Regions from separate parts of the Serratia proteamaculans genome, predicted to be linked through region 1. Evidence: predicted binding sites of a transcription regulator. Region 1 holds the regulator's gene; the other holds the start of a gene.

What was found. The regulator CRP, encoded in region 1, controls carbon source genes, mostly activating them, when cyclic AMP is high. The targets are predictions, from matches to a motif close to ATGTGANNNNNNTCACAT.
Region 2: the regulator CRP is predicted to act here: its motif matches at 3,798-3,815, upstream of QOT07_RS19200 (NupC/NupG family nucleoside CNT transporter).

What each region holds. Positions count from the first base shown of each region.
Region 1 is NZ_OX461105.1:5,010,335-5,015,254, forward strand. It holds gene QOT07_RS23370 (phosphoribulokinase) at 1-824, shown strand, start outside; gene QOT07_RS23375 (OsmC family protein) at 865-1,272, opposite strand; gene crp (cAMP-activated global transcriptional regulator CRP) at 1,652-2,284, shown strand; gene QOT07_RS23385 (YccS/YhfK family putative transporter) at 2,339-4,414, shown strand; gene argD (bifunctional acetylornithine/succinyldiaminopimelate transaminase) at 4,452-4,920, opposite strand, start outside.
Region 2 is NZ_OX461105.1:4,124,297-4,129,216, forward strand. It holds gene QOT07_RS19185 (3-phenylpropionate MFS transporter) at 1-1,139, opposite strand, end outside; gene cdd (cytidine deaminase) at 1,293-1,721, opposite strand; gene QOT07_RS19195 (glutamine amidotransferase) at 1,723-2,466, opposite strand; gene QOT07_RS19200 (NupC/NupG family nucleoside CNT transporter) at 2,549-3,733, opposite strand; gene glyA (serine hydroxymethyltransferase) at 4,016-4,920, opposite strand, start outside.

The DNA.
Region 1 (4,920 bases):
CCGGCACCACCACCACCAGCGTGGCGTTCCGTAAAATCTTTCAGCAGTTGAACATCCGTGCCGCTGAATTGGAAGGCGACAGTTTCCACCGCTATACCCGACCGGAAATGGACGCGGCAATCCGCAAAGCGCGCGATCTCGGCCGTCATATCAGCTATTTCGGCCCTGAGGCCAACGACTTCGGCCTGCTGCAACAAAGCTTTAGCGAGTACGGCACCAACGGTACCGGCCGCTCTCGCAAATATCTGCATACCTACGATGAAGCGGTGCCCTATAACCAGGTCCCCGGCACCTTTACGCCGTGGGAAGCCTTACCGGCACCGACCGACGTGCTGTTCTATGAAGGGTTGCACGGCGGCGTGGTGACCGAACACAACGACGTGGCCAAACATGTCGATTTATTGGTCGGCGTGGTGCCTATCGTCAACCTGGAGTGGATCCAGAAGTTGATCCGCGATACCGGCGAACGCGGCCACTCCCGTGAAGCGGTGATGGACTCGGTGGTCCGTTCGATGGAAGACTACATCAACTACATCACGCCGCAGTTCTCCCGCACCCACATCAACTTCCAACGGGTGCCGACGGTAGATACCTCCAACCCGTTTGCCGCCAAGGCGATCCCCTCGCTGGACGAGAGCTTTGTGGTGATCCACTTCCGCGGTCTGGACCAGATCGATTTCCCTTACTTGCTGGCCATGCTGCAAGGATCTTTTATCTCGCATATCAATACGCTGGTGGTGCCGGGTGGCAAAATGGGGCTGGCGATGGAGCTGATTATGGCGCCGCTGGTGCAGCAACTGCTGGAAGGCAAAAAAATCGAGTAACTTATCAGAGCGCGGCGACAGGCCGCGCCCCCTCTATCCGTCAGGACACTGCGCGGATTTCAAAACTGTGGGTCACGCTGGCTGCCTGACTCAACATCAGCGAGACCGAGCAGTACTTCTCGGCGGAAAGGTTTACCGCCCGCTCAACAATCTTGTCACTTAAATCTTTACCGGTGACGATAAAATGCAGGTTGATATGGGTAAACAAGCGTGGCGCTTCTTCACGCCGTTCGGAGGTCAATTTCACCTCGCAGTCGCGCACATCGTTACGTCCTTTTTGCAGGATCGACACCACATCGATCGCGCTGCAGCCTCCCACCGACATCAGCACCATTTCCATCGGGCTGGGGGCTTTATCACCGGCGTTACCGTCCATCAGCACCTGATGGCCAGACGCGGATTCACCCAGAAACGTCAGCCCTTCCACCCACTTAACTCTTGCCTGCATACTGGTCACTCCGGTTAATTTCTTAAAATCAGACTACGCTTTCGCATAGAAACTGGCAACGGAACCTGATGCTAATCATGCTGAAGCGAGACAACACAAGACACCCGCCTCACTCTGTGCTACAAACAGAGCCGCAATAAATCTTTCCGGGACACTGATTTCAGGGAAACTCCCAGGGAAAGGCTCCTTTACCGGTATGTTAACAGAATGTAGCTTGCAGCTCTCCCGGCAAGTTAATATGCTAGGGCGACAGCGTATATTTATGACACGCCTCAAAACCTGCTGCCAGCCACCATTAAAAAAACGGCGACAGCACGTTTTACAGGGAACTCTGACCCCTGTGACACAAGGCAGCGATAACAACAGAGGATAACAGCGAATGGTTCTCGGCAAACCGCAAACAGACCCTACTCTCGAATGGTTCCTGTCTCATTGCCATATCCACAAATATCCATCCAAAAGTACGCTGATTCACCAAGGTGAAAAGGCCGAAACGCTTTACTACATCGTCAAAGGCTCCGTAGCGGTGCTGATTAAGGATGAAGAAGGTAAAGAGATGATCCTGTCCTACCTTAACCAGGGGGATTTCATCGGCGAGCTTGGATTATTTGAAGAAGGTCAGGAGCGTAGCGCCTGGGTTAGGGCGAAAACCGCCTGTGAAGTGGCTGAAATTTCCTATAAGAAATTCCGCCAGTTGATTCAGGTTAACCCGGACATCCTGATGCGCCTGTCAGCGCAGATGGCAAACCGTCTGCAGATCACCTCTGAGAAAGTGGGTAACCTTGCTTTCCTGGACGTGACGGGCCGCATCGCGCAAACACTGCTGAACCTGGCGAAACAGCCTGATGCCATGACCCACCCGGATGGCATGCAGATTAAAATTACCCGCCAGGAAATTGGCCAGATCGTCGGTTGTTCACGTGAAACCGTTGGTCGTATTCTGAAAATGCTGGAAGATCAAAATCTGATCTCCGCCCACGGCAAAACTATTGTCGTTTACGGCACGCGTTAATTACTGAAAAAACGGCGCGATGATTCGCGCCGTTTTTTTATGCCCTGAATCATCATGTGGCGCCGACTGATTTACCACCCGGAAGTCAATTACGCACTGCGGCAAACGCTGGTGCTTTGCCTGCCGGTACTGCTGGGCCTGCTGATTGGCCAGCTGCAATACGGCCTGCTATTTTCCCTGGTCCCCGCCTGCTGTAACATCGCCGGGCTGGACACGCCCCACAAACGCTTCTTCAAACGCCTGATCGTCGGCGGTTCCCTGTTTGCCTTCAGTAGCCTGTTGCTGCAGCAAGTTCTGCTTTGGCAGTTGCCGCTGCCGTTACTGATGCTCGGCCTGGCCCTGTTGCTCGGCGTCAGCGGTGAAATCAGCCCGTTACACGCCCGCCTGCTGCCTGCCGCACTGGTAGCCGCCATCTTCTCTCTCAGCATGGTCGGTAGAGTCCCGCTGTGGCACGCACCGCTGTTATACGTGGTCGGTACCGCCTGGTACGGCCTGTTCACCTGGTTCTGGTTCAAGCTGTGGAAAGAACAACCGATGCGCGAGTCGCTCAATCAGCTCTATCTGGAGCTGGCGGACTACTTCGAAGCCAAATACTCGCTACTGACCCAGCATACCGATCCGCAGACTGCACTACCGCCATTGTTGGTACGCCAGCAAAAAGTCATGGACTTGATCACCCTGCTGTACCAGCAGCTTAATTTTTTGCCGCACGCCAGTAACCTTGAGCAAAAGCGCCTGCAACGCACCTTTCAGGTCGCGCTGGATTTGCAGGAACACATCACCGTCAGCCTGCATCTGCCGGAAGAAGTACAAAAACTGGTAGAGCAGAGCCAGGCCGAAGCAATTATCCGCCGCAATGCGCAGGTGATTGCCGGCCGACTACGCACGGTGGCCCACGATATTCTCTACCACCAGCATTCGCAGCGATTCAAAATGGACCATGAACTGGCGGCACTGGAAAAAGTCGCTGCGCAGCATCCGGACAACCCGGTGGGCCAGTTCTGCTACTACCACTTCAGTCGCATCGCACGTCTGCTGCGCACCCAGCACCCGCTCTACCGCCGCGATCTAATGGCCAACCAAAACCGCCTGCCGTTTTGGCCCGCGCTGGTCAGCTATCTGTCGTTCAAGTCCAACGCCCTGCGCAATGCGGCACGGCTGGGTGTCACGCTGGCGGCGGGCAGTAGTCTGGGTCTGTTTTTCAATCTGCCGAAGCCTTACTGGATCCTGCTGACCATCATGCTGGTGAGCCAGAACGGCTACAACGCCACCCGGGTGCGCATCCAGCACCGTGCGCTCGGTACCCTGGTCGGATTGGTGCTCGCCGCCGGTCTGCTGCAATTACAGCTACCCGAGGCCGAGACCCTAAGCGTGATGCTGGTGATCACGCTGCTGGCCTATCTGGTATCGCGTAAAAACTATGGGCTGGCGGTGATTGGCTTTACGGTGACGGCGGTCTACACCCTGCAATTGCTGGCGCTAAACGGCACCAATTTCCTGGTGCCACGGCTGATCGACACCCTGATTGGCTGCGTGCTGGTATTCGGCAGCACCATCTGGCTGTGGCCACAGTGGCAAAGCGGGCTGCTGCGCAAGAACGCCCACCAGGCGCTGGAGAACGATCAGCAGGCGCTGCGTTTGCTGCTGGAAGAACAGGAACCCGACCCCAGCGCACTGGCCTATGCCCGCATGCAGGTTAATCAGGCGCACAATGCGTTATTCACCTCGCTGAATCAGGCAATGCAGGAGCCGGGGTTTGAATCGAACTATCTGGCGGATATGCGCCTGTGGGTGACGCACAGCCAGTTTATTGTCGAACATCTGAACGCGATGACCATCCTGGCGCGCGAGCACTATATGCTGACGCCAAAGCTGGCGGAGGAGTATCTGCAATCTTGTGAGATCGCGCTGCAAAGCTGTCAGCAGCGGCTGGAATACGATGGGCCGAGCAGTGGCAACGGCATTATGCAGCCGCCGGATTTGCACCCGGAGATGCCGGTGACCGAAATGGAGCGCCACCTGCGGCGTATTCTGTCGCACCTGAGCGTCATGCACACCATCTCGTCATTGGCCTGGAGCCAACGCCCGCATCATGGCATCTGGCTGAAGCGCAAACTGCGCGATCAATAAGGGCGCCCTGTGGCGCCCCGGTTATCAGTGCAACAAATTAAGCGTTAATCACGTCCTGCACTGCCAGCTCAAACAGCGCCATACCTTCGTCGATATCCTGGATTTCCACCACCAGCGAAGGTGCAAAGCGGATCACATTTGGCCCGGCATTAAGGATCATCAGCCCACGAGCAGCAGCCGCCGTCAGGAAATCGCGCGCCTTGCCATGATACGGCGCCGTCAGTTCGGCACCAATCAACAGGCCCATGCCGCGAATATCGCTGAAAATACCGTACTTCTCGCCAATTTTCTTTAACGCCTGCACGTACAGCCCGTGACGTAACTCAATGCCGCTCAGCACTTCCGGCGTATTGATCACGTCCAGTGCCGCTTCCGCCACCGCGCAGGCCAGCGGATTACCGCCGTAGGTGGTGCCATGGGTGCCCACCTGCATCGCCGAGGCAATCTCTTCGGTGGTCAGCATGGCGCTAACCGGGAAACCGCCACCGAGCGCTTTGGCGGTAGTC
Region 2 (4,920 bases), 890 kb from region 1:
CTGACTGCAACCGCCGGCGGGCGGATAAACAGCGCCGGCACCACCACGGCCGCCATCACCCAGAACACCCCCCCCTGCAGATGCTCAAACAGGAAGCCGGCGATCACCGTCATAATCGCAATGCCGCCGCCCATCGCCAGCGCCGAGTAGACCGCCTGCAGTCGGATCACTTCCGGCCCCTTGCGCGCGGCGATAAAGCGCATCGCTGCCAGATGGCAAACGGTAAAGGTGCCACAGTGCAGAATTTGGATCACCAGCAACCACCCCAGTTCGGTGCTACTGGCCATCAGGCCCCAGCGCAGGATCCCGCAGCAGGCGGAGAGCAGCAGCAGATTGCGTGCATTCCAGCGACGGAACAGGAAATTGCTGCTGGCGAAAATAATCACTTCCGCCACCACGCCCAGCGACCACAAGTAGCCAATGGTCGAAGCTGAATAGCCCGCTTCCTGCCAGTAGATAGAACCGAAACTGTAATAACCGGCATGTGCGCCCTGCAACAGGGTTACGCACAACAGGAAGCGCCAGACAGGCCCTTCCTTAAGCATCTCCCACAGTGAACGGTCGGCTTCGCTATGGGTCCGCGCCTCGCCCTGTGGCATCACGCTTGGTTTCAGCATCATGCCCAACAGCATCACCAGTATGCTGATGATCAGGCTGTAGAGGATGGCGTTATGGCCCCAGACGGAAACCATTTGCCCGGTCAGCGCCGAGCCAATCACAAACGCCAGCGAGCCCCATAGCCTGACCCGGCCGTAATCCAGGGTAATTTGTTTTTGCCAGGTGCCGGCCAGCGCATCGGTCAGCGGTACCAGCGGCGAAAAGAACAGGTTGAAGCCGGCGATCACCAACATCATCCAGCCCCAGCCGTTGCCAAAGCAGAACCCAATGGCAAAAGCCAGCGTCAGTAACGCCAACAGGCGTAATGCCGTCACCAGATGAGAGGGATCTTTTACCCGAGGGGCAATCAACAAACTACCGAGGAAGCGCGCAACCAGACCGGCGCCGAGCAGAATACCGATGGTTTCAGGCGGTATGCCTTCACCTTTTAACCAAACGCCCCAAAAAGGTAAGAAGATGCCGTAAGAAAAGAAATAGGTGAAATAACTGAGAGCTAGCCAACGCGTAGATTGCAGAACCATGATCCCTCCGGTGTGAGGGCGATACTTTGACAGAGGTCACATTGGCTAGCAATGTTCATTCACCTTCAAAGGGATAGAGTGCAATGCAGTTCACAGTTTATGCCCGGAATCAGGGCGCAACTTGCAGCGCCCCTATGACGGAGGGTCGGCGATTTACCCTAATAAATGGTCCGGACCGAACCCAAAGGGGAAAAGCTCCGAGATGTCGTGTACGTAGTATTCATCCAGGCTGTTGGCAATAATAACCCTGGTGTCCTTGCCAAACTCATAGATCATTTGACGACACACACCGCATGGCCCGGAATAGCCTTTAGCCTTGCTTTCACCCTCTCTGGGACCACCGATCACCACAATCATTTCAAAACTGCGCTCGCCTTCAGAAACGGCTTTTAAAATAGCAACGCGTTCTGCGCAGGTGGTGGGCGAATAGGAAACAGATTCGACATTACAGCCGCTGTACACCTTACCGCTCTTGGTCATCAATGCCGCACCCACGGTAAAATTAGAATAAGGGGCATAGGAAAACTCCCTGGCTCGGGAGGCCGCAGCAATCATTTCTTGTATCTTGGTTTTGTCATCCATTTCAATTTCTCCTTTTGATTGAATTCATTAAATTGCACCAGAAGGCGGTATAGTTTTCCCACTGCATAAATTGCGGTCCGCCCCAATGTGGCGAACAATCACTGGCAAAACAGGCAACATGCCCCTTCTGATACTTGCCAACCACCAGCAAGGGGTCACCGTTAATCTCGGCTAATGTTTCGCTGCCAGGTTTGGCAATAAATTTGTTATATCCCAGCAAAATCGGCCATTCATTTAAATCACGGGTGATCTCATGACTGTGGCTCAGCGTGAGTGGTTTACAGCCTTGCGGTAATTCAATACGGTCGTCATGGTCTAACATTTCAACCGGCAACACTTCGGCAAGGAGGGTGTTTTTATAATTTGCTTTAGCCTCTATACCGGTAAAGGAAAGATAACCGCCTATCATTAATGCTCCGCCCCCCATGGCGACATAGTCTTTTATCAATGACAGGGCATTGGCCATCACCTCCATTTTATAAAAGGTTTTATTTTGCAATAAGAAGGTATTGCTGCCGATATCGCTAATCACGACAGCATCATAAATTAGCAGTTCGTCCAACGTTTGCGGAAAGGCAGTTTGCACGGTATGCGCCGGCATATAATCGATAGTCATCCCCGCGCCGCGTAAACAGGACAACAGATACTCCGCGCCCTCTTCATATTTACTCGATGTAAAACTGTCAAAGCCTTTAGAGTGGATCATGTGAATATGCCATGACTCACCAATAAACAAAACCCTCATGGTAATACCTCATTATGTCTGTCGATTTTAAACTCTGTCGGAAAGAAATAACTTCTGGCCTGGAAAGAGGCTAGCTGGCGTTTTAAATAACTAATCCGGCTACCGCTGCCGATAAAAAACTCACCAGCGTTGAGCCATACAGCAGTTTCAGACTGAAACGGGAAACCACATTCCCCTGTTGCTCATTCAGTGCTTTAATCGCCCCCGCCACAATGCCCACCGAGGTGAAGTTGGCAAAGGAGATCAGGAACACCGACAAGATCCCTTCAGCGCGTGGCGACAACGCAGCTTTGATTTGTTGCAAGTCAGTCATGGCGACAAACTCGTTGGCCACAATTTTGGTCGCCATGATGCTGCCAACCTGCTGCGCTTCATGAGCCGGTACGCCAAGGATCCAGGCAAAAGGATAAAGCAGATAGCCCAGTAATCCTTGGAAGCTGATGCCAAACAGGCTGCTAAACAACGCATTGATGGCAGCGATCAGGGCAATAAACCCCAATAACATCGCTGCAATGATTACTGCTACCTTAAAGCCGGCGAGAATATATTCGCCCAGCATTTCAAAGAGGCTTTGTCCGCGATGCAGATCCTGCATCTGAACTTCTTCTTCCAAATCGACGCGATAGGGATTAATCAGTGACAGCACAATAAACGTGCTAAACATATTCAGAATCAATGACACCACGACATATCGGGCATCAACCATATTGATATAGGCGCCGACCATAAACACCGAGACGGTTGACATTGCAGTAGCCGCCATGGTGTAGATACGGTTTTCAGACATCTTGCCCAGCACATCTTTATAGACGATAAAGTTCTCCGACTGCCCAAGCAATAATGCACTGACGGCATTAAAAGATTCCAGCTTGCCCATACCGTTGACTTTGGACAATACCGTCCCCACCACCCTAATAATAATCGGCAATAGATTGATATGCTGAATAATACCGATCAATGCAGAAATAAAAATAATCGGGCATAACACATTAAGGAAGAAGAATGCCAACCCTTGCGCTCGCATTCCACCAAATAAGAAATCGGTGCCTTCGCCGGCAAACAGCATCAACCCATTGAACACCGTAGAAACCTGTGCGGTAAAGCCGGTGCCAATATCAGAACGGAGAAATAGCCAGGCGAGTAAGACTTCTATCACCAGCAGCTGGATAATATAACGAACCTTAATTAACTTTCGGTTATGGCTCACCAGCAATGCCATTACCGTTACTAACAGACAAGAGAGAGCAAAATGAATAACCTGCGTCATACGACACTCCATAGTATAATAATCGTCCTTTATTAAGGTATACCATGAGAGTAAATAACAATCATATAGACGCACATCACATAACACGCCCTCAGCACAATGCAATTAATTAAAAGGCGATAAATATCACAGCCTGTTGTTATTAAATATATTAATAACTAATATTAATGACGGAAACATATATACGACGTTGGATCTACCACCGTCGACAGCAGGTAAAAAAAAACCGGTCACCTAAGTGACCGGCATGACGCCTGAGCGTTTTTTAGCGAGAAAGCGGAATTATGCGTAAACCGGCAGGCGGGCGCAGATATCCAGTACTTTCTTCTTGGTGCGTTCGATGGTGGCTTCATCATTGATGTTGTCCAACACATCACAGATCCAGCCGGCCAGTTCACGCACATCAGCTTCTTTAAAGCCGCGGCGAGTCACAGCCGGAGTACCGATACGCACACCGGAGGTGACGAACGGGCTCTTGGGATCGTTTGGCACGCTGTTTTTGTTCACGGTGATGTTGGCACGGCCCAGGGCTGCGTCAGCTTCTTTACCGGTCAGGTTCTTGTCAACCAGGTCCAGCAGGAACAGGTGGTTATGGGTGCCACCGGAAACCACTTTGTAGCCGCGTTGCAGAACCACTTCCACCATAGCTTTGGCGTTATCGGCCACTTGCTGCTGGTAAATCTTGAACTCAGGCTCCATCGCTTCTTTCAGCGCCACCGCTTTACCGGCGATCACGTGCATCAGCGGGCCGCCCTGACCACCAGGGAACACGGCGGAGTTCAGCTTTTTATACAGATCTTCATCACCGCCTTTCGCCAGGATCAGGCCGCCGCGCGGACCCGCCAGGGTTTTGTGGGTGGTGGTGGTCACGATATGCGCGTGAGGGACCGGGTTCGGATAAACGCCGGCGGCAATCAGGCCCGCAACGTGCGCCATGTCAACAAACAGGTAGGCGCCGATGCTGTCGGCGATTTCACGCATTTTTGCCCAATCAACGATACCGGAGAAGGCAGAGAAGCCGCCGATGATCATTTTTGGTTTATGAGTCTGTGCCTGTTTAGCCAGATCTTCGTAGTCGATTTGACCTTTTTCGTCGATGCCGTAAGGCACCACGTTATACAGTTTGCCGGACAGGTTAACCGGAGAACCGTGGGTCAGGTGGCCACCGTGCGCCAGGTTCATCCCCA